DNA from 3 places in the Methylobacterium sp. A54F genome. Region 2 is predicted to be linked to each of the others. Evidence: predicted binding sites of a transcription regulator. Region 2 holds the regulator's gene; each other region holds the start of a gene.

Region 1 (7,228 bases), on a different contig from region 2:
TCTCGAACCTGCGCTCGGTGGAGCGGATCTTCGTCGGCTCCCCGGAGGTGTCCGAGGCGGTCTACCGCCTCGCCCAGGGCGCCCGCGATGGGCGCGCCCACGCCGAGGAGGTCCGGATGGCGCCGCCGCCCGGCGGGCGCGGCGACCGCGACTTCGCCTGGTACCGGATCTCGGTGCGGCCGCTGCCGCGGCCCCGCCGGGCCGCGACCCTCTGGACGGTGACGGACATCACCCACGAGCGCGAGCGCCAGGAGAACGTCTTCCAGGAGCTTCAGCACGCGATCGACTATCTCGACCACGCGCCCGCGGGCTTCCTGTCCATCGATCCGGCCGGCGCCATCGTCTACATGAACGCGACGCTCGCCTCCTGGCTGGGATACGACCTCGCCACGATCGGGCCGGGCGGGCCGAGCCTGCAGGAGATCGCGCCGGGGGCCGAGGTACTCACCCGCGCGGCCGGCATGCCGGGCGAGGTCCGGACCGATCGCTTCGACCTCGACCTGCGCTGTCGCAACGGACGGCCGCTGCCGGCCCGCCTCTACCACCGCGTGGCCTTCGGCAAGGACGCGAAGCCGGGCTCCTCGCGCACCTTCGTGATCAACCGCTCGGCTGGAGCCGAGTTCGACGAGCCGCAGCGCGCCGCCGAGGTGCGCCTCGCCCGCTTCCTCAACAACTCGCCCATCGCCATCGCGACGCTCGATCGCGCGGGTCGCATCGCGCGGGCGAACAGCTCCTTCACCCGCCTGTTCGGGGCGATGCCGCGTCCCGCCTCGGAAGGCGGCGCGGACGAGGCCGCGGCGAGCGACGTGGCGCTGGAGCCGATCATGGGGGATTCCCTGATCGAGCGCGACCGGCCCGCCCTCGACGGCGCCCTCGGCAAGGCGGCGAGCGGCTTCGGCGGCGTCGAGCCGATCGAGGTCGGCCTCAAGGGCGCCGGCGCCCGCTCGGCGCGGGTCTGGCTGAGCTCGGCAGGCTCGGACGCGGGCGACCGCGCCCCCGGCGAGGCGGACCGCGAGTCGGTGATCCTCTACGCCCTGGACACCACCGCGCAGCGCCAGCTCGAACAGCAGGTGGCGCAGACGCAGAAGATGGACACGGTGGGCCAGCTCGCCGGGGGCATCGCGCACGACTTCAACAACGTCCTCCAGGCGATCATCGGCTACTCGGACTTGCTGCTGGCGAGCCACAAGCCGACCGACCCCGCCTTCCAGGACATCATGCAGATCAAGCAGAACGCGAACCGGGCGGCGGGCCTCGTCCGCCAGCTCCTCGCGTTCTCCCGCCGCCAGACGCTGCGGCCCGAGGTGATGAACGTCGGCGAGGCCCTCTCCGAGCTGACGCTGCTGCTCAAGCGCCTCCTCGGCGAGCGCGTCGACCTGGAGCTGAAGCACGGCCGCGACATCTGGGCCGTGAAGGCCGACGTGAACCAGTTCGAGCAGGTGATCGTGAACCTCGCGGTCAATGCCCGGGACGCCATGCCCGACGGCGGCCGCCTATTGATCCGCACCGCCAACGTGGACGATCCCGGCGAGGCGGCGGTGAAGGACGGTCGCGGCGGGGCCCCCGCCGGGGATCACGTGCTGATCGAGGTGCTCGACACCGGCGAGGGCATCCCGCCCGAGCTGATGGAGAAGATCTTCGAGCCGTTCTTCACCACGAAGGAGATCGGCAAGGGCACCGGCCTCGGCCTCTCGACGGTGTTCGGCATCGTCAAGCAGTCCGGCGGCACCATCGACGTGCAGTCGACGGTGGGCGAGGGCACCGCCTTCCGCATCTACCTGCCCCGCCACGAGCCGAGCGCCGAGGCGGAGCCCGCGCCGCGGCTCGAGGCGCCCCTCGCCCGCGAGGCACGGGCCGAGGCGGTCCCGCTGGCCGGGGCGGGCGCGACGCCGCCTGCGAAGGACGATCCGGCGTCCAGGCCCGCCGCAGAGCCGGCCGCGCCGCAGAAGGCCGCACCCCGCAAGCCCGCCGCCGATCATACCGGCCAGGGCACGATCCTGCTCGTGGAGGACGAGGACCCGGTGCGCGCGGTCAACAGCCGGGCGCTCTCGGCCCGCGGCTACACGGTGCTGGAGGCGGCCTCGGGCCTCGAGGCCCTGCGCATCGTGGGTGAGGGCCAGCCCATAGACCTCGTGGTCTCGGACGTCGTGATGCCCGAGATGGACGGCCCGACCCTGCTGCGTGAGATCCGCAAGCACCAGCCGACCCTCAAGGTGATCTTCGTCTCGGGCTATGCCGAGGACGCCTTCCGCAAGAACCTGCCCGAGGGCGAGACCTTCAATTTCCTGCCCAAACCCTTCAGCCTCAAGCAGCTCGTCGAGACCGTTAAGGAGACCATGTCGGCCTGAGCGTCCGCGCATTCCTCAGGGTCCGCGCCCTTGCGTCGTGAGAACAAAACAGGTACATAAAAGGCAGTCCGCGGCGCATTGAGAACGGCGCCTTTCCCCTCCATAAGGATGCCGACGCATGGCTCAGCCAGCTCTGAAAGTGGTGGATACGCCCAGCATGGACAAGGACAAGTCTAAGGCGATCGACGCCGCCCTGTCCCAGATCGAGCGCGCCTTCGGCAAGGGCTCGATCATGCGCCTCGGCAAGACCGACAAGGTGCAGGAGGTCGAGACCATCTCCACCGGCTCTCTGGGGCTCGACATCGCCCTCGGCGTCGGCGGCCTGCCCCGCGGGCGGGTCATCGAGATCTACGGTCCCGAATCGTCGGGCAAGACCACCCTCGCCCTGCACACCATCGCGGAGGCCCAGAAGAAGGGCGGCGTCTGCGCCTTCGTGGACGCGGAGCACGCCCTCGACCCGGTCTACGCGCGCAAGCTCGGCGTCAACCTCGACGACCTCCTGATCTCGCAGCCCGACACCGGCGAGCAGGCCCTCGAGATCACCGACACCCTGGTCCGTTCCGGCGCCATCGACGTGCTCGTGGTCGATTCGGTGGCGGCGCTGACCCCGCGCGCCGAGATCGAGGGCGAGATGGGGGACCAGCAGCCCGGCCTTCAGGCCCGCCTGATGAGCCAGGCGCTGCGCAAGCTCACGGGCTCGATCTCGCGCTCGAAGTGCATGGTGATCTTCATCAACCAGATCCGGATGAAGATCGGCGTCATGTACGGCAGCCCCGAGACGACCACGGGCGGCAACGCGCTGAAGTTCTACGCCTCCGTGCGCCTGGACATCCGCCGCATCTCGACCCTGAAGGACCGCGACGAGGCGATCGGCAACCAGGTCCGCGTAAAGATCGTCAAGAACAAGGTCGCGCCGCCCTTCAAGCAGGTCGAGTTCGACATCATGTTCGGCGAGGGCGTGTCGAAGGTCGGCGAGCTGATCGACCTCGGCGTCAAGGCCGGCATCGTAGAGAAGTCCGGCGCCTGGTTCTCCCATGCCAGCCAGCGTCTCGGGCAGGGCCGCGAGAACTCCAAGGGCTTCCTGCGGGACAACCCCGACATCGCGAACAAGATCGAGGCGGCGATCCGCCAAAACTCAGGCCTCGTGGCCGAGCGCATCCTCGAGAACGCGACTCCCACCGCCGACGACCTCGACGAGGGCGACGCTTAAGTCTCACTCCCGTATGCGAAAGAAGGCCCGCCGCACGAGACCGTGCGGCGGGCCTTCGCGCACCCGGCCTCATGCTACTGTCGCCGTCCCCTATCGGGTCGCGAGGAGGGGGCCGAGCACGTCGAGGACGCCGTTCAGGGTGATCTGGGTCCCGACGCAGAGGAGCAGGAAGGCGGAGAGCCGGCCGAGCACCCGTGCGCCCACCGGGCCGATCAGGCTCACCACCCTGTCCGCGGACCCGTAGGAGAGGCGCACCAGCGCCGCGATGGCGAGCGCTGCGAGCGACACCCCGAGGTAGAAGCCGAGGCGGTCCGGAAAGGGAGCGGGCCGGTTCGAGCCGAGCGCGATCGCCACCGCGATGGTGCCAGGCCCGGTCGTGAAAGGCAGCGTGAGGGGGAAGAAGGCGATCTCCGCGAGGTCGCGCGCGCTCGCCTCGCCCGCGGCCTCCGCGCGCTTGCGGGCCTCGCGGGCCTCGGGGGCGTTGAGGAGGACCCAGGCCGATGCCGCAACGACGAGGCCGCCCGCGATGCGCAGGGCGGCGAGCGAGACGCCGAAGAAGCTGAGGATCGGCGCCCCGGCCCAGAGGGCGGCCAGCATGATGAGCGCCGCGTAGACGCCGATGCGGCGGGCGAGCTCCACGCGCTCGGCGTGGCTGTTGCCGCTCGTCACCTGCGCGAAGATGAGGGCCGAGCCGATCGGGTTCACGATCGAGAACAGGCCCGAGAACGCGAGCAGGAAGCTCTGGAGTGCCGCTTCGAGGTTCATCCGGATCAGCCCGGCGAGGGGGCCGGCACCAGCACCCGCGCCGGGGCGAGGCTGCGGGCCCGGCGGACCTGCCGCACCGCGACGGGACGGTAGAGCTGCTTCGTCGCGTCGACGACGTGGAGCCCGGCGAAGGGCAGGGCGAGGCCGGTGCCGAAGCGCTCCCAGGCGCCTGCCATCTGCAGCATCAGCCGCGAGCGCACGGGGGGCATATAGAGGCTCTCGGCCCAGCCCTCCGGCGAGAACAGAGTGTCGCGCATCAGCCGGCCGAGCTGCGAGCGGCTGTAGGGCTGGCCGTGGCCGAAGGGGGTCGCCTCGCGCCGGGCCCAGACGCCCACGCGGTTGGGCACCACCAGCACCATGCGGCCGCCCGGCGTGAGGATGCGCCAGACTTCCTGCAGGAGCTCCGTCGGGCTCTCCACGGATTCGAGGGCGTGCACCAGGATCACCCGGTCCACCGCCGCCTCGGGGAGCGGCATCATGGTGGGGTCGGCGAGTGCCGAGCAGGAGCGACCCGCCCCCGGCCAGTTCACCACGCCCTGCGTCGCCGGCATGAAGGCCAGGGTCCGCTCGGCGATGCAGTGGACCGGACCGAGATAGGGGGTGGCGTAGCCGAGCCCGAGCACGCGCAGGCCCGACACCGAGCCGAGGAAGCCGTGGATCGCGCGGCCGACGATGCGGTGCGTCACGCCGCCGAGGGGGCTGGCGTAGAAGGCCCGCAGATCGGTAACGTCGAGGCGCATGAGGGCGGCGGTGCGGAAACCGAGGGCAGGCGGCGTCGGCTGGGGCGCGGCTCGCACCGCTCCGCCGACAGGATCTGCCTTGAATGGGGTCCGGACGCCGCCGCGGCAAGCCGCGAGGCCCGGAACTCGCGGGGGCGCCCCCCGTTTTCCGCCGGAACCGTAACCGCCGCGTGGAGAGGAAGCGTCATGTCCGCAGCGACCCCGGAGATCCGCACCTTCCTGTGCCGCAGCGACAACATCGGCGTGCTCCTGCGCGATCCGGCGACCGGCGCCTGCGCGGCGATCGACGTGCCGGAAGCAGCGCCCGTGCTGAAGGCGCTGCAGGAGACGGGCTGGCGGCTCACCGACATCCTCGTCACGCACCGCCATGCCGACCACGTCGAGGGCATCCCGGAGGTGAAGCGGGCCACCGGCGCCCGCGTCACCGCCCCCGCCAAGGCCGGAGCGGCGGTGCCGGAGGTTGACGCCACCGTCCGCGAGGGCGACGTCGTCCGGGTCGGGGACCTTGCGGCCGAGGTCTGGGAGACGCCCGGGCACTGCGCCGATCACGTCACCTACTGGTTCGGCGAGGCCGGGTTGGTCTTCGCGGGCGACACCCTGTTCACCCTCGGCTGCGGACGGGTGATGGAGAGCCCGCCCGAGACGCTGTGGCACTCGCTCGCCCGCTTTCAGGCTCTGCCCGACGCAGCCCAGGTCTTCAGCGGGCACGACTACGTGCTGGCCAACGCTCGCTTCGCCCTCGCCGCCGACCCGGACAACGCAGCCCTGCGGGACCGCGCGGCCGAGGCGGAGCGGGCGAAGGCGGAGGGCCGCTTCCTGATTCCGTCGACATTGGGTACCGAACGGGCCACCAACCCGTTCCTGCGCAGCGGCGAGCCGGCGCTCGCCCGTTCGGTAGACCTTGACCCCGGCACCGATCCTGAGAAGGTCTTCGTCGCTCTGCGCGCCTGGAAAAACCGATTCTAAAAGGCCACAGATCTCAAGAAAAATTTGTTGCCTTTTCAAAGAGAATTGACATAGGACCTTAGTAGGGGGCCTTGACCCCCGGCAACGCGCTCCCGGCGCGGAGATACGCAGTTCACCGAAGGGCCGTTGCGCTTCGGTCGGTCAGATGGGGGTCCGTCTCGCCTTACCACCTTTCCTCCTCGCGCCTCCCGCTGCCCTTCCTGCAATCCGAGAGCGAGCGTCCGGCCGAACCGCAGGACCGCGTCGCGAAGCCACGAGACGGCGCGGCTCCCGCCGATGCCGAGACCACCCCGGAGCGGCCGGCGGCGCGGGTCGCCGGGTCCGCTGTCCGGGCTCGGACGGCCACGGTGTCCGCCGATGTCCGGCTCCTGTCCATCGCGACGGAGCACCTCGCCCGCCTCGGACCGAAGCGCGTCACGGTGGTGGCGGTGGCGGCGGAAGCCGGTATGACGCACGCCAACGTCTACCGCTACTTCCCCTCGAAGGACGCGCTCCTCGACGCGGTGGCGGGGCGGTGGCTGCGGGAGGTCGAGACCAAGCTCGCGGGGATCGCGGATGCTCCGGACCCGGCCGACGACAAGATCGAGCGCCTGCTGACGGCGCTGGCGACGGTTCAGCGCGATGCGCTGGTCGACGAGCCGAACCTGTTCGCCGTTCACCTCGATGCCACGGTGGAGTCCCGGCCGATCGCCCGCCGGCACCGGGTGCGCCTGCGCAGCCTCGTCGAGCGCGTGGTGGAGGAGGGCATGGCCGCGGGCGCCTTCTCGGCGCGGGACCGTGAGCGGGCCATCGCCTACATCTTCGATGCGAGCTACCGCTTCACGCATCCGCTGGCGATCCAGCACGACGCGGACGTGCCGCGCGACCTCGTCGAGGCGCGCTTCAACGCCGTGATCCACGCGATCCAGCGGGTCCTGCGCGCCGGCATCCTCTGAGCGCCGGCGCCCGGCATGGCGGCCTCTGGCCGCCGGCAGTTCCCGCGCCGTGAGTCGATGAGCGTCGCAACCCGGCAGGGCATGGAGCCTCCAACCGCAACGTCCGGTCGAAATGACAGGGCCGAGGTTCTGTCACCTGAGCTTGGCCGGCGAAGCGACTCCGGGTCGTGATCGCCTAAGACACTCGTCCCAAACAGGTTTCGCGACCCGCACCGGAGCCGGCTCGCACGCGCGTCTGGCCCGAACCGTGCTTCGAGCGGCCGA
Region 2 (7,228 bases):
GCGCCGGCTTCTGGGTGCTCACCCCGCTGCGCGACACGCGCGGCTTCACCCTCCTGATCAACCGCGGCTTCGTGCCCGCGGAGCGGCGCGACCCGGCCGCCCGCGAGCCGCCCGCGGGCGAGGTCTCCGTCACCGGCCTCCTGCGCCTCACCGAGCCCGGCGGCGCCTTCCTGCGCGCGAACGACCCGGGGGCCGGGCGCTGGTATTCCCGCGACGTCGCGGCGATCGCGGCCGCGCGCGGGCTGCCCGAGGCGGCCCCCTACTTCGTCGACGCCGACGCCACGCCCGCGGGGGCCCTCCCGGTGGGCGGCCTCACGATCGTGGCCTTCCGCAACGACCACCTCGTCTACGCCCTCACCTGGTTCGCGCTGGCGGCGATGTCGGGGGCGGGGGCCCTCTACCTGCTGCGGGACCTGCTGCCGAGGGACCTGCGCGGCCGGCGCAGCAACCCTTGAGCCCGCGCGAAGCGTAGCCGGCTTGAAAACCGCAACGCTCGGCGCAACGCTCGGCCGCGCACCGGGTTGTTGCACGCGACGCACGGGGGACGACGATGCTCGGCTGGTTCAGGGCGCTGATGCCCCGTGAGGATCGCTTCTTCGACCTGTTCGAGCGGCATGCCCGCACCCTGGTGGCCGGCGCCGAGGCCCTGGAGGGCGTCCTGCGCGGCGGCCCGACGGTTCCCGAGCATTGCCGGGTGATCGTGGAGCAGGAGCAGGCGGCCGACGCCATCACGGCCGAGGTGCTCCTCGCGGTCCGCCGCAGCTTCATCACGCCCTTCGACCGCGGGGACATCAAGGACCTGATCCAGTCGATGGACGACGCCATCGACCAGATGCACAAGACGGTGAAGACCATCGCGCTCTACGAGGTGCGCAGCTTCGAGCCGCTGATGCAGGAGCTTGGCGGCACGGTGGTGGAGGCCGCCCGCCTCACCGCGCAGGCGATTCCCCTCCTCGGCGCGATCGGCCAGGAGGCCGGCCGCATCAGCACGCTCACCGAGGCGATCACCAAGGTCGAGGGGCGCTCGGACGAATTGCACGAGCGCGGCCTGCGGGACCTCTTCGCCACGCACGGCAAGGCCGGCCCGGACAGCAACGCCATGGCCTACATCATCGGCAGCGAGATCTACGGGCACCTCGAGGACGTGGTCGACCGCTTCGAGGACGTCGCCAACGAGATCAGCGGCATCGTCATCGAGAACATCTGAGCGATGGACGCGGGCGCCCTCGCCTTTCCCCTGCTCGCCGGCCTCGTCGGCTTCGCGCTGCTGTTCGACTTCCTGAACGGCCTGCACGACGCGGCGAACTCGATCGCGACCATCGTCTCGACCCGGGTGCTGCGGCCGCAATACGCGGTGCTCTGGGCGGCCTTCTTCAACTTCATCGCGTTCCTGTTCTTCGGGCTGCACGTCGCGCAGACCCTCGGGACCGGCATCGTCGATGCGGGGATCGTCGACCCGCGGGTGATCTTCGCCGCGCTCGCGGGCGCCATCGTCTGGAACGTCGCGACCTGGATCCTCGGCATCCCGTCGAGCTCGTCGCACGCGCTGATCGGAGGCCTCGTGGGCGGGGGCGTGGCGAAGGCCGGCTTCTCCGCGGTGGTGTGGGGCGGCCTCCTCAAGACCGTCGCGGCGATCGTGCTCTCTCCCCTCCTCGGCTTCGTGCTGGCGCTGCTCCTCGTGCTGATCGTGTCCTGGGCCTGCGTGCGCGCGACGCCGTTCGCCGTGGACAGGCGCTTCCGCATCCTGCAATTCGCCTCGGCCTCCCTCTACTCGCTGGGCCACGGCGGCAACGACGCCCAGAAGACCATGGGGATCATCGCGGTGCTGCTCTACGCGCAGGGGCACCTCGGTGAGAGCTTCCACGTCCCCCTCTGGGTCGTGCTCTCCTGCCAGTCGGCGATGGCGCTCGGCACTCTGTTCGGGGGCTGGCGCATCGTGCACACGATGGGCTCGCGCATCACCCGGCTCAACCCGATGCAGGGCTTCTGCGCCGAGACCGGGGGCGCGCTGACCCTGTTCCTCGCGACCTGGCTCGGCGTGCCCGTCTCCACGACCCACACCATCACGGGCGCGATCATCGGCGTGGGTGCGGCGCGGCGCGCCTCCGCGGTGCGCTGGGGCGTCGCCGGGGATATCGTGACGGCCTGGGTGCTGACCCTGCCGGCGGCCGCCCTCATCGCGGCCGGAACCTACCTCGTCACCGGTCTCTTCGGCTGAGGGTGCGATCCTCTCAGGGCCGAGCCTTGCCGGCGACCTCCCGGACGAAGGCGAGGCAGCGGCTGCGATCGGCCGGATCCGTCACGCGCCCGAAGGCCTCGAGGAGTTCCGCGGTCTGCGCCACGAGGCCGAGATCGGTCGCGCTCTCCTCACGGTCGCCGGCGCCCGCGAGGGGGTCCCCCGTCAGCAAGGCGTCCTCGCTCGTGCCGAGCGCCGCCGCGATCCGCCTCACCATCGTGCGCCCGGACGTCGCCTCCGGCGCCGCCTCGAACCCGGACAGGTTCATGCGGTCGTCGCGCTCGCTCCGCTCGCCACCCATCATGGTACCACGCCCCCACTCTTCGAATTTTGGCCGAACGCTCTAGCTTTCAGTCCAATGATGCACAATCATCCGGTGCACAATGCAGACGTCTACCGAGGTGCGGCGGACCCGCGCAGCGACGGAACGAGACCTGTGCCAGCGCGGGACCGACGCGGGCATCCGGCCGGCGTCCGCGGCCAGACAGCAGAACTCGTGCCGACCGGTTCGAGCCGCTCTTGCGGAACACTTGCGGAACGTTTAGCCTGTTCGCTGTTTGTTTCTGCGACCGCGCGCCGCGTGGGCGCCCACCTTGAGACAGGTCGAACCGATGCTGACGCGTAAGCAGTTGGATCTCCTCCGCTTCATCCAGCAGCGCATGCGCGAGAGCGGCGTGCCTCCCTCCTTCGATGAGATGAAGGATGCGCTGGACCTCAAGTCGAAGTCGGGCATTCACCGCCTGATCACCGCCCTGGAGGAGCGCGGCTTCCTGCGTCGCCTGCCGAATCGGGCCCGCGCGATCGAGGTGATTCGCATGCCCGAGACGCTCGGCAGCGCCGCCGGCGCGGCGAGCGAGGTGCGGCGCTTCACCCCGAGCGTCGTCGAGGGCGGACGGGCGAAGGCTGCGCCGCCGCGGCCGACCACGACGCAGATCGTCGATGAGGCGGGCCGGGCCGTGACGATCCCCGTGATGGGACGCATCGCGGCCGGTACGCCGATCTCCGCGATCCAGAACCAGAGCCATGCCATCACCCTGTCGCCGGACTTCGTGGCGGGCGGTGAGCATTATGCGCTCGAGGTTCGCGGCGATTCGATGGTCGAGGCCGGCATCCTGGACGGGGACCTCGTGGTCATCCGCAAGCAGGAGACCGCCAACACCGGCGACATCATCGTGGCGCTCATCGACGACGAGGAGGCGACCCTGAAGCGCCTGCGTCGCCGCGGTTCCTCGATCGCGCTGGAGGCGGCGAACCCCGCCTACGAGACGCGGGTGTTCGGGCCGGACCGCGTTCGGATCCAGGGTCGCCTCGTCAGCCTCGTCCGGCGCTACTGAAGCGATTCGGCTGAGGGCGGGTCGGGCTCGTCCTCGCCCGGCGGCCGCACGGTGGCGGGCGGTCCCTGGGCGGGTTCGGGCCGCGCCGCGGGACTTGGCCGTCGCCAGGGCGGCGTGCGGACCGGATCGCGGGCGTTCGTGACGCGCGGGCCCTCGCCCGTGAAGCGGATCGCCACGGCGCCGTGCCGGGCGAGGTAAGCCCGGTCGATCACGAGCGGTGCCGCGCAGGCCGCCGGTGCCGCTCGGGCGCTGACGAGGATCGCGGCCCGGGCGCAATCCTCCGCGAAGGCACGGCCATCTCGCACCAGGGCGACCGCGCCGCCCCCCGCCATCGTCGCGGTGCACCCGAGGCGATCGCAGCGCCCGCCCGCGGCAAGCTCCGAGGCCTGCCGCCCGTCCCCGTCGGCGCGCAGCCATTGTTCGACCACGAAGGACGGCGCCCGCCCGACCAGCATCAGCCGGCCTGCGCCGTCGCGCAGCGCGAGGCCCCCGCCCTCGCGATCGACGTAGAGGTCGTGCCGCTCCGGGACCGCCGCGAGTGCGAGGCCGAGGGCCGCCGGGGCGAGGCTCAGCCAGCGCAGGCGCGAGGCCGGCAGCGTCGCGAGGAGCAGGGCGAGGCCGAGGAGCGCGAGGGCGCCCGTGCCGAAGGCCGGCACCACGACGGTGGCGTGGCCGAACCCGGCGATCCACTCGGAGGTCGTGAGCATGCCCCGCACCGCGAGGCCCATCAGCCACCAGACCGGCTGGTCCAGGGCGAAGGGGTAGGCCAGGATGCCGAGCACCGCGGCGGGCATCACCGCGAGGGAGACCAGGGGCAGGGTCAGGGCGTTCCCGAGGATCCCGAACGGCTGCACGGTCTGGAAGTGATAGGTCGCGAACGGCGCGGTGGCGCATTGCGCGACGAGGGTCGTGGCGAGCGTTCCGATGACGGCGGTCCCGGCGAGCGCGATCAGGCGCCCCAGGCGCCCGGCCCCCTCCCGCCGCAGGAACCCGGCGCCGAGGAGCGGCGCGCAGGCGATGAGCCCGGCGACCGCGCCGAACGACATCTGGAAGCTCGGGCCGAGCAGCGCCTCCGGCTCGCGGGCGAGCGCCACCAGCGCCGCGAGGGCGAGGTTGCGCATGCTGAGGGCGGGCCGGTCCACCAGGATCGCGCCGAGCATGATCAGGGTCATGAGGAGCGCCCGCTCGGCCGCCACGTCCCAGCCCGAGAACACGCAGTAGGCGGTCACGCCCGTCATCGCGAAGCCCGCGGCGATCTTCTTGATCGGCCAGGTGAGGGCGAGGAACGGGACGAGGGCGAGGATCGCCCGGATCAGCCAGAACACCACGCCGGCGGCGAGCACCATGTGGAGCCCCGAGATCGAGATGACGTGGTAAATCCCGGCCGCCCGCAGCACCGCGCTGGTCTCCGGGCTGATCAGGCCGCGCTTGCCCGTGACGAGGGCCGCCGCGACCGCGCCGGCCTGCCCCCCGTTGGCGTCGGTGATCCGCCGCGTCAGGGCGTTGCGCGCCGCATCGACCGCCGCGGCGATCCGCAGGCCGAGGTCGGGGGGCTCGGGCGGCGCGCGGACCTCGATCCGCCCCACGAGCGAGCCCACCGCGCCGATGCCGCGGAAGTAGGCGTCGCGGGCGAAATCGTAGCCGCCCGGCCGCGCGGCCTCGGGCGGCGGCAGGAGGCGCGCGGTGGCGGCGATGAAATCGCCCGGCCGCAGCGCCTCCGCCCGCTTGTAGGAGACGCGCACCCGCGCCGGCCGCTGCCCCGCGGCGAGGCCGCCGAAGCCCGACACCCGCACGACCACCCGGGCCCCCTCGTCGCGCTCGTCGAGGGCCTCGATGAAGCCGGTGAGCGGGCCGATGGTGGTGCGGGCGAGGACCGGCGCCTCGACCCGGAGGATCCGCCACTCGGCCGCCGCGAAGCCCAGGAAGGCGGCGACCGCGGCGAGCGCCAGCGCCCGCGCGACGGGGCGCCCGCCGAGCCAGGGCATCGGCGCCAGGCAGGCACCGCCGGCGATGAGCGGCGCGGCGAGCGCCGGACTGCCGTCCGCCGCGGTGAAGCGCACGAGGATGCCGAGGCCGAAGGCGACGGCGAGCCACGGGAAGAGCCGCCGCTGCTCCGCCTCCACGGCGAGGCCGGCGCCGAAGAACGCCCGGATGGCGGGCAACGGGGCGAGGCGGCGCCACGCGACGCCCGACCGCGCCGCCGCGATGCTCCCGGCCCCGCTCCCCCCTCCGCCCATGCGTGCCGCCCGATGGTGCCGCCGGAAACCCTCGCCCGGACGCGCCGCGAATCGCCGGCACGTTCCGGCCCGAACGGCGTTTCCTCAAGTGCTCGGGCTCATGCTACACGCCCGCGACCGGACGGGTCGATCCGACCCGCGGCCCCGCTCCACGCCAACATTCAGTCTCCCCGATGCCGCCAGACGTCGTCACGCGCTTTGCGCCCTCGCCCACCGGCTACCTCCACATCGGAGGCGCGCGCACGGCCCTGTTCAACTGGCTGTTCGCCCGCCGGCACGGCGGCCGCATGCTGCTGCGCATCGAGGACACGGACCGCGAACGCTCCACGCAAGGGGCGATCGACGCGATCCTCGACGGCCTGCGCTGGCTCGGCCTCGATTGGGACGGGGACGTGGTCTACCAGTTCGCACGGGCCGACCGGCACCGCGCGGTGGCCGAGAGCCTGATCGCCAGCGGCAACGCCTACCGCTGCTACGCGACGCCCGAGGAGCTGACCGCCATGCGCGAGCAGGCGCGGGCGGAGGGACGCCCGCTGCGCTACGACGGGCGCTGGCGCGACCGCGACCCGGCGGAGGCGCCGGCGGGCGTGAAGCCGGTGATCCGCCTGCGGGCGCCGACCGAGGGCGAGACCGTGATCGAGGACGCGGTGCAGGGCCGCGTGACCTGGGCGAACCGGGACCTCGACGACCTCGTGCTGCTGCGCTCGGACGGCAATCCGACCTACATGCTCGCCGTGGTGGTGGACGACCACGACATGGGCGTGACCCAGGTCATCCGCGGGGACGACCACCTGACGAACGCCGCCCGCCAGAGCCAGATCTACCGGGCGCTCGGCTGGGACGTGCCGGCCATGGCCCACATCCCGCTCATTCACGGCGCGGACGGCGCCAAACTGTCGAAGCGTCACGGCGCCCTCGGCGTCGACGCCTACCGCGACCTCGGCTACCTGCCGGCTGCCCTGCGCAACTACCTGGTGCGCCTCGGCTGGAGCCACGGCGACCAGGAGGTGTTCTCGACGCAGGAGATGATCGCGGCGTTCGGCCTCGGGGCCATCGGCCGCTCGCCGGCCCGGTTCGACTTCGCCAAGCTCGAGAACCTCAACGGCCTCTACATCCGCGGCGCGGCCGATGCCGATCTCGTCGACGCGATCGAGGCGATGCTGCCCGGCATCGGCGCGGAGCGCGGCCTCTCGGCGCCCCTCGCGCCGGAGCTGCGCGCGAAGCTCGTCGCCGCGATGCCGGGCCTGAAGGAGCGCGCCAAGACCCTCGTGGAGCTCCTCGACAGCGCCTACTACCTCTACGCCCCCTCCCCGCTCGCCCTCGACGAGAAGGCCCGGGCGCTGCTCACCCCGGAGGCGCGGGCGCGCCTCGCCGAGGTGCTGCCGCGCCTTGAGGCGCTGCCGGACTGGACCGCCGCGGCG
Region 3 (7,228 bases), on a different contig from region 2:
ACGCTCGCGACAGGGACAGCAGGGACTGGTCGCCCGCTTCCTGGGACGCCCGCCGCTGCCGCGCACGGATCTGCCCGAGATAGATGCCGCACAGGCCCGCGGCCAAGCTGCCCCCGAGCGGCGCGCAGAGGAGTTGCATGATCAGACCAGCATCACGGCACGCGAACAGTGTAGAGACGACTCCGATGAAACCGGCCGCGCAAATTGCGAACATTCAAAGTTATCCGATGAAGAATACGGCTTAGTACTGCCACGCTCCGGCATTCGGAAACATGCAGCAAAGATCATTGTTTCGGTCAATGTCGTGAGAGCACGTAGGGCCGCTGTGGGCGAGCGACAACCCTCGATTGTATGTGCCCATTGCTCCTGCCTTTTGGTGGGGATGGGCAGGGCATGGCGGGGAAGCGCTCGGTGGACGGCAGCCGGGCAGACGCCATCCGGCGTTTCGCCAATGGGTCTTGGCCGGCAGCCTGCGCACCCCTACCGATCGACGGGTGTGCCGGTCCCGAGGGCGGGGACCGGTCCGTAGCGCCGATCCTCGCCGCGCACGGTCGCGCCGGGGGCCGGGAGGGCCACGGGCCCCGCAGGCGTCGCAACCGTGATCCGCCGCAGGTGCGGATGGCGCGACAGGGCCGCCATGTCGTTCACGCTGGCGAAGGCCACGTCCGCCTCCGCGAGGCGGGCGAGGGCTTGCCTCGCGTCGAGGGCCGCGAAGGCGCGGGCCACCAGGGCGTCGGTCTCGGGCCTGTTGCGGGTGCGGGCGAGGTTCGTGGCGAAGCGCGGGTCCCGGCCGGCTTCCGCGTCGCCGAGGAATACCCGGCAGAACGTCTCCCACTCGCGGTCGCTCTGGATGGAGATCAGGACCGGCTTGGCGTCGCGCGTGGAGAACACGCCGTAGGGCGCGATGGAGGGGTGCGCCAGGCCGAGGCGTCCCGGCGGGCGGGCGCCCTCCTGGTGCAGAAGCGGCACGCTCAGCCAATCGGCCATCACGTCGAACATCGACACCCGGATGTCCGCGCCGCGGCCGGTGACGCCGCGGGCGATCAGCGCTTCCAGGATCGCCGCGTGCGCGGTCGCGCCCGTGGCGATGTCGACGATCGAGATTCCGACGCGGGCCGGCGCCTCGGGTCCGCCAGTGATCGAGGACAGGCCGGATTCCGCCTGGATCAGCAGGTCGTAGGCCTTGCGGGCGGCGAGCGGCCCGGCATCGCCGTAGCCGCTGATCGCGCAGGCGATCAGGCGCGGGTGGTCCCGGCACAGGTCCGCCGCGGCGAAGCCGAGGCGGTCGAGCGCTCCGGGGCGCAGGTTCTGGATCAGCACGTCGGCCCCGGCGATCAGCGCCCGCAGCCCTGCGCGCCCCTCGGCGGCGGCGAGATCGAGGACGACCGATTCCTTGCCGCGGTTCAGCCAGACGAAGTAGCTGCTCTGGCCGCCGGGCGCGACGTCGTCGTAGCCCCGGGCGAAGTCGCCCTCGGGCCGCTCGACCTTGATGACGCGGGCGCCCGCATCCGCGAGCCGCGACGAGCAGAAGGGCGCCGCCACGGCCTGCTCGACGGAGACGACGGTGAGACCGTCGAGGGGAAGCCGGCCGGTCATCGGAACGTCTCCTCAGAAGGACCTGGGCAGGCCGAGGACGTGCTCGGCGACGTAGGACAGGATCAGGTTCGTGGAGATCGGCGCGACCTGATACAGCCGCGTCTCCCGGAACTTGCGCTCGACGTCGTACTCGGCCGCGAAGCCGAAGCCGCCGTGGAACTGGATGCAGGCGTTGGCAGCCTCCCAGCTCGCCTTGGCGGCCAGGTACTTCGCCATGTTGGCCTGCGCCCCGCAGGGCTCGCCCGCGTCGTAAAGGCGGCAGGCCTCGTAGCGCATCAGGTTCGCCGCCTCGACCTCGATGAAGCTCTCGGCGATGGGGAACTGGACGCCCTGGTTCTGGCCGATGGGCCGCCCGAACACCGTGCGCTCCCGCGCATAGGCCGTCACCTTGTCGACGAACCAGTAGCCGTCGCCGATGCACTCGGCGGCGATCAGGACGCGCTCCGCGTTGAGCCCGGTGAGAATGTAGCGGAAGCCCTGGCCCTCCTCGCCGATCAGGTTCTCGGCCGGGATTTCGAGATCGTCGAAGAACAGCTCGTTGGTCTCGTGGTTGACCATGTTGAGGATCGGGCGGACGCTCATGCCCTTCGCCTTCGCCGCGTGCAGGTCCACGAGGAAGATCGAAAGGCCTTCGGACTTCTTCGCCACCTGATCGAGCGGCGTGGTGCGGGCGAGGAGGATCATCAGGTCGGAGTGCTGGATGCGCGAGATCCAGACCTTCTGGCCGTTGATGACCCAGCGGTCGCCCTTGCGCACCGCCGTGGTCTTGATCCTCGTGGTGTCGGTGCCGGCAGTCGGCTCGGTCACGCCCATCGATTGCAGGCGGAGCTCCCCGGCCGCGATTCTCGGCAGGTAGTGGCGGCGCTGCGCCTCGGAGCCGTGCCGTACCAGCGTGTTCATGTTGTACATCTGCCCGTGGCAGGCGCCGGAGTTGCCGCCCGAGCGGTTGATCTCCTCCATGATGACGGACGCCTCCGTGAGGCCGAGGCCCGAGCCGCCGTACTGTTCGGGGATGAGGGCCGCCATCCAGCCGGCCCGGGTCAGTGCCTCGACGAACGCCTCCGGGTAGCCGCGGGCCTCGTCGATCCCCCGGTGGTAGGTGGGCGGGAACTCCGCGCAGAGCGCGCGCACCGCGTCGCGGATGTCCTGGTGCTGGCCGTGGTCGATCGTGCGCACCGCCGTCCCCTCGCGTCCCGGAGCCGGTCGCCGTGCCGGCTCGCCCGGTTGAGCGTCGCAGCTCCCGGCCGTGCGGTCGAGAGGGTCGGCCCTTTTCGGTGCCGGCCGCCCATGCTAGAACGAAGAGCGAACACAAGCAGCGTTCGCGGCAGCCGCAGAGGAGCGCGCCATGACCCGCCATCGCCCCCCTGCGACGGACGAGGGTGGGCGCGCGGGCCGCACGCTGTTCTTCTTCGAGAAGCCTTCGGCGATGCGCCAGCTGCAGCGCTTCTTCCGCTCGCCCGGCACCGTCTGCGTCGCGGCGGAGGGGCACCTCCTCGCCGCCGCGGAGCCGGGCAGCATCCGGCCCGAATGGAAGCCCTGGCGCTTCGAGGCGCTGCCCATCGTGCTCGACACCATCCCGACCGGTTGCGGCCAGAACCGGTCCGGCCAGTCGCATGCGCCGAAGATCGCCGCGATCCGGCAGGCGCTCGACGGCGTCGAGCGGGTCATCATCGCGACGGATCCCGGACGCGAGGGCTCGATGATCGCCTGGGAGGTGCTGGAGCACCTCGGCTGGCGCGGGCGCGTCGACCGGCTGAAGCTCGGCGCCCTCGACGACGTTTCGATCCGCCGCGCCTTCGCGGCGCTGGCGCAGGAGCCCGATTCCGGCGAGCGCGACTTCGCCGCCTACCTCGAGGCTCTGTGTCGCCAGTACGAGGACTATCACCTCGGCCTCAACGGCACGCGCGCGATCTCCCTGCGGCTGCGCCCAGCCGCTTTCCGCGAGCCCTGGCGCTTCGGCGGCGTGCAGACACCGACGCTGGCGATCCTGGCCGACCTTGAGGCGCGCATCCGGGCCTTCGTGCCGCAGGACTTCTTCAAGGTCGCGCTGCACCTGCGCACGGAAGCCGACGCCGCCCTGACCCTGTGGCACGCCCCAAAGGAGCGCATCCTCGACCCCGACGGCGCCGAGACGATCCGGGCCGCCGCGGCGGCCTGGGCGGGGCCCCTCGCGGTCGAGCAGCGGGATGTGCGGCGGGCACCCCCGCGGCTGTTCTCGAAGGACACCCTGGCGCGGCGCTGCGCCAAGCGGTTCGGCTGGGACCCGCAGCATACGGCGGGCCTCGCGCAGGAGCTCTACGACCAGGGGTACCTGAGCTATCCGCGCACCGAGTCGGAATACCTGCCGGAGGGTCAGGCCGGCGACGCGTCCGCGGTGATGGCGGCCGTGCTCGGCGCGCTCGCCGAATTGCGCGCCCTCGTCCCGGCTGAGGGCAAGCCCGTGATCCGGCGCGGCTCGCGGGGGCACTACGTCAAGGATCCGGGCGAGCACCACGCCATCGTGCCCCTGCGCAAGGCGCCTGAGCGCGGCCGTCTGACGGCCGACCAGTTCCGGCTGTGGGAGCTCGTCGCCAAGGCCTACCTCGCCGCGCACCTGCCGGACGGCGTCGATGCGCGCACCGCCGTCACGGCCGAGGTCGCGACGCCGCTCGGGCCGAGGCGGTTCGCGGTGAGCGGCAGCGTCGTGCGCGAGCCGGGCTGGCGCGCCATCTACGGCAGCGAGGCCGAGACCGAGGCGGACGTGGTGCCGGGCAAGGCCGCGCGCGAGGCGGAGGCGACGGCCGGGCGCCTGCCGCCCGTGCGCGACGGCGCGCCCGCGAGGGCCGAGGCCGCCGAAATCGCCACCGCGGTCACCGAGCCGCCCCGCCGCATCACCCGCGGCGAGCTGCCGGTGGTGATGGGCCGCCTCGTCGACCAAGTCGAGGACCCGGCGATGAAGCGGGCGCTGGAGAACCCGGCGAACCCGAATGAGCCCAAGGGCCTCGGCACCGCCGCAACCCGCGACACGATCCTGCCCAAGCTCCTGAAGAGCCGCTACGTCACGCTCGCCACCGGCAAGGACCCCGCCATCGCGGCGACGGAGGTGGGGCTCGCCTTCATCGCGGCCGTCCGGCGCGTCTTTCCGGCCTACGGCGACCCGGTGGGGCGGGCCGTGTTCGAGGCGGAACTCGCCGAGGTCGGCCGCTCCGCGACCCGCGCCGAGGCGCTCAGCCGGGCGCAGGCGTTCCGGCAGCGCACCCGCGCGCGGCTCGAGGAGCTGATCGCGACGATCTCGGGTGCCGAGGCCGTCAGCCTCGACCCGAGCCTGATCCCGCCGGCGCAGGGCGACAACCGGCCGCCGACGCCCGCGATGGTGGCGTTCGCGGTGGCGCTCGCCGAGCGCAAGGGTGTGCGGCTGCCCCGGGGCTGCAAGAGCAGCATCAGCGTCTGCCGCGCCTTCCTGGATGCCGAGGCGGGGCCGCGCGCGCCGCAGCCGGCCGGCGCGGCGGACCCCGGGGCCGGGCGGCCCCCGAGCGCGGCGATGCTGCGCTACGCCCGGAGCCTCGCCGAGCAGAAGGGCGTGGCCTGCCCGCCCGATCTGGAGACGAGCTTCGACGCCTGCCGCCGCTTCCTCGACGCGCACGCCGCAGCCGAGCGGCCGCGGGCCGCCGAGGGGACCCGCACGGCCCGGCAAAGTCGCGCCCCGGCCCCCGCGGGCGAGCGCAAGGGCCGGACGGCTCAGCAGCGACGGTCGCCGCCCAGGCGCCGGCAGGCCTGACGGCGCGACCCCGGCAAGTGAGCCGAAGGCGGCCTGCGGCCTCGGTCACCCGGGGCGGATGGCGCGCGCAGCCGCCTCGGCTCCGGCGGCGAGGTCCGCCAGGATCGCTCCGGCCTCACGGGTGACCGCGGGACCTGCCGCCGCCGGGCTGCCGGCGTCGAACGGCGGCTGCGGGGCGTATTCGGCGACGAGCTGGCTCGCCCGGGCGTATTCCGCGCCGCGCAGGCGCGCCGACAGGGCGAGGGCGAAATCGAGGCCGGCCGAGATCCCCGCCGCCGTCACCCGGTCGCGGTCGAACACCACGCGCGCATCCACCGGAACGGCCCCGAGGAGGGGCAGGACGCGGTCACGCACGCACCAGTGGGAGGTCGCGCGGTAGCCCTCCAGCAGGCCGGCCGCTCCGAGGATCAGCGAGCCCGTGCACACGCTGGTGATCCAGCGGGCCCGGGACGCCCGGTCCCGCAGGAAGGCCAGCGTCGCGGCGTGGCGCATCTGCGCCGGCGTGCCGTCGCCGCCGGGAACGAACAGGACGTCGAGGGTGTCCGGGCAATCCGCGAAGCCCGTCGTGGCGACGAGGCTGAGGCCGGTGTCGCTCGCGATCGGGCCCGGGGCCTCGGCGACGAGATGGAGGCTGCCGGGCGCCAGCCCGGCCAGCAGGGCCTGCGGTCCGACGACGTCGAGGGCGGTCATGCCGGGGTAGAGCAGCATGGCGATGCGCACCGGCGCATCGGAGCCCGGCACGACGGATTCGATCGCCCGCGCGGAGCCGGCGGCGAGCACGGCGGCCGCGCCCGCGCCCAATGCGCGCCGGCTCACCACGGCGCGGTGGCGTCCCGGTGGCGGGCCGCGCAGGGCGTCCTCAGGCCGTGGCAGACCGGCTGCGCAGGAGGGCGCGGACCAGCCGGAACGGCAGCAGCGGCAGACGCAGCAGGGCCGTCAGGGCCAGCACGGCGATGACGGTGAGGATTGCGACGACGGAATTGATCACGCGGCGGACTCCCGGAGGGCCGAGGCGTCCCGGACATCGGAGCCGGGCCGCTGGCGGACGCCATGAGGCGCCCTGATCGCGGCGAGACTGTGAAGGGCCTGTGAGGATCGTGGATAACCGCGCCCGATGGCCGCGGGATCAGCCCGACGGAGACGATGCGACGCCGCCGCTGGGCTGATCCCGCCGGAGGACCGCGAAGGCGGACTGGGCGATCGCGTCCTGGTCGGCCTGGACGTCGGCCAGGAACCGGTCGTAGGCGTCCCACAGCACCGGCATGATCTGGACCGGACGGCCCAGATCCCGCCCGAGGCGGACGTAGCCCGCGGCCTCGGCCTCGGCGAACAGGTTGCGGATGTGGGTCCGGGAGACCCCGAGATGGGCGGCGAAGGAGGTGAAGGTCGCCTCGGTGTCGTCGGCCTGCAGCTCGGCCCCGGCTGCCAGCAGGAAGGCGAGGTAGCCCGCGTCCCGGGCAAGGAACATCATGAAGGGCGAGTGCCGCATGAAGGCCATGGCCTGCGGCAGCGCGCGGAAGCCCGTCCGCCGCATGGCGAGCTGCACCCGCAGGTCCGGGGCGCGCGTCCACTCGTAGCCGCGGCCGGGATACAGATCGAGCAGGAAGCGGTGGTAGGCGGCCAGGTGGTCCCGGTCGTGCGCGAGCAGCCGCTCGGTCGGCTTCAGGACACGGGTGCGCCGGTCGTGGGGCAGGGGCGCCACGGTGACGTAGCCCGCCGCCCGGAAGCGGGAGATGAGGTCGTAGACCCGGCGCGGGCTGGCGAGGCGCCGCTCGGCTATCATCATCTGGAGCCGGCTCACCGTCCCCCAGCTGCTGCGATCCTGGTCGTCGTGCGCGGCGTGGCAGCCGACGATCAAGCCCCGCAGGGTGATGG

What was found. The regulator LexA, encoded in region 2, represses DNA repair genes until DNA is damaged. The targets are predictions, from matches to a motif close to TGTTCNNNNTGTGTTCNG.
Region 1: a site for LexA is predicted at 2,388-2,405, ahead of recA (recombinase RecA). Genes of this name have one in related genera too.
Region 3: a site for LexA is predicted at 2,888-2,905, ahead of ACLBXP_RS13615 (type IA DNA topoisomerase). Genes of this name have one in related genera too.

The regions. Positions count from the first base shown of each region.
Region 1 covers NZ_JBKFBF010000012.1:1,281-8,508, reverse strand. The annotation lists gene cckA (cell cycle histidine kinase CckA) at 1-2,348, shown strand, start outside; gene recA (recombinase RecA) at 2,506-3,558, shown strand; gene ACLBXP_RS18855 (MarC family protein) at 3,649-4,323, opposite strand; gene ACLBXP_RS18850 (methyltransferase domain-containing protein) at 4,329-5,063, opposite strand; gene gloB (hydroxyacylglutathione hydrolase) at 5,250-6,029, shown strand; gene ACLBXP_RS18840 (TetR family transcriptional regulator) at 6,377-6,964, shown strand.
Region 2 covers NZ_JBKFBF010000009.1:105,134-112,361, reverse strand. The annotation lists gene ACLBXP_RS16110 (SURF1 family protein) at 1-455, shown strand, start outside; gene ACLBXP_RS16105 (DUF47 domain-containing protein) at 551-1,207, shown strand; gene ACLBXP_RS16100 (anion permease) at 1,211-2,218, shown strand; gene ACLBXP_RS16095 (hypothetical protein) at 2,232-2,540, opposite strand; gene lexA (transcriptional repressor LexA) at 2,848-3,570, shown strand; gene ACLBXP_RS16085 (ComEC/Rec2 family competence protein) at 3,564-5,807, opposite strand; gene gltX (glutamate--tRNA ligase) at 5,981-7,228, shown strand, end outside.
Region 3 covers NZ_JBKFBF010000007.1:161,617-168,844, forward strand. The annotation lists gene ACLBXP_RS13605 (CaiB/BaiF CoA transferase family protein) at 481-1,596, opposite strand; gene ACLBXP_RS13610 (acyl-CoA dehydrogenase family protein) at 1,609-2,772, opposite strand; gene ACLBXP_RS13615 (type IA DNA topoisomerase) at 2,942-5,353, shown strand; gene ACLBXP_RS13620 (DJ-1/PfpI family protein) at 5,399-6,061, opposite strand; gene ACLBXP_RS13625 (hypothetical protein) at 6,213-6,341, opposite strand; gene ACLBXP_RS13630 (hypothetical protein) at 6,480-7,228, opposite strand, start outside.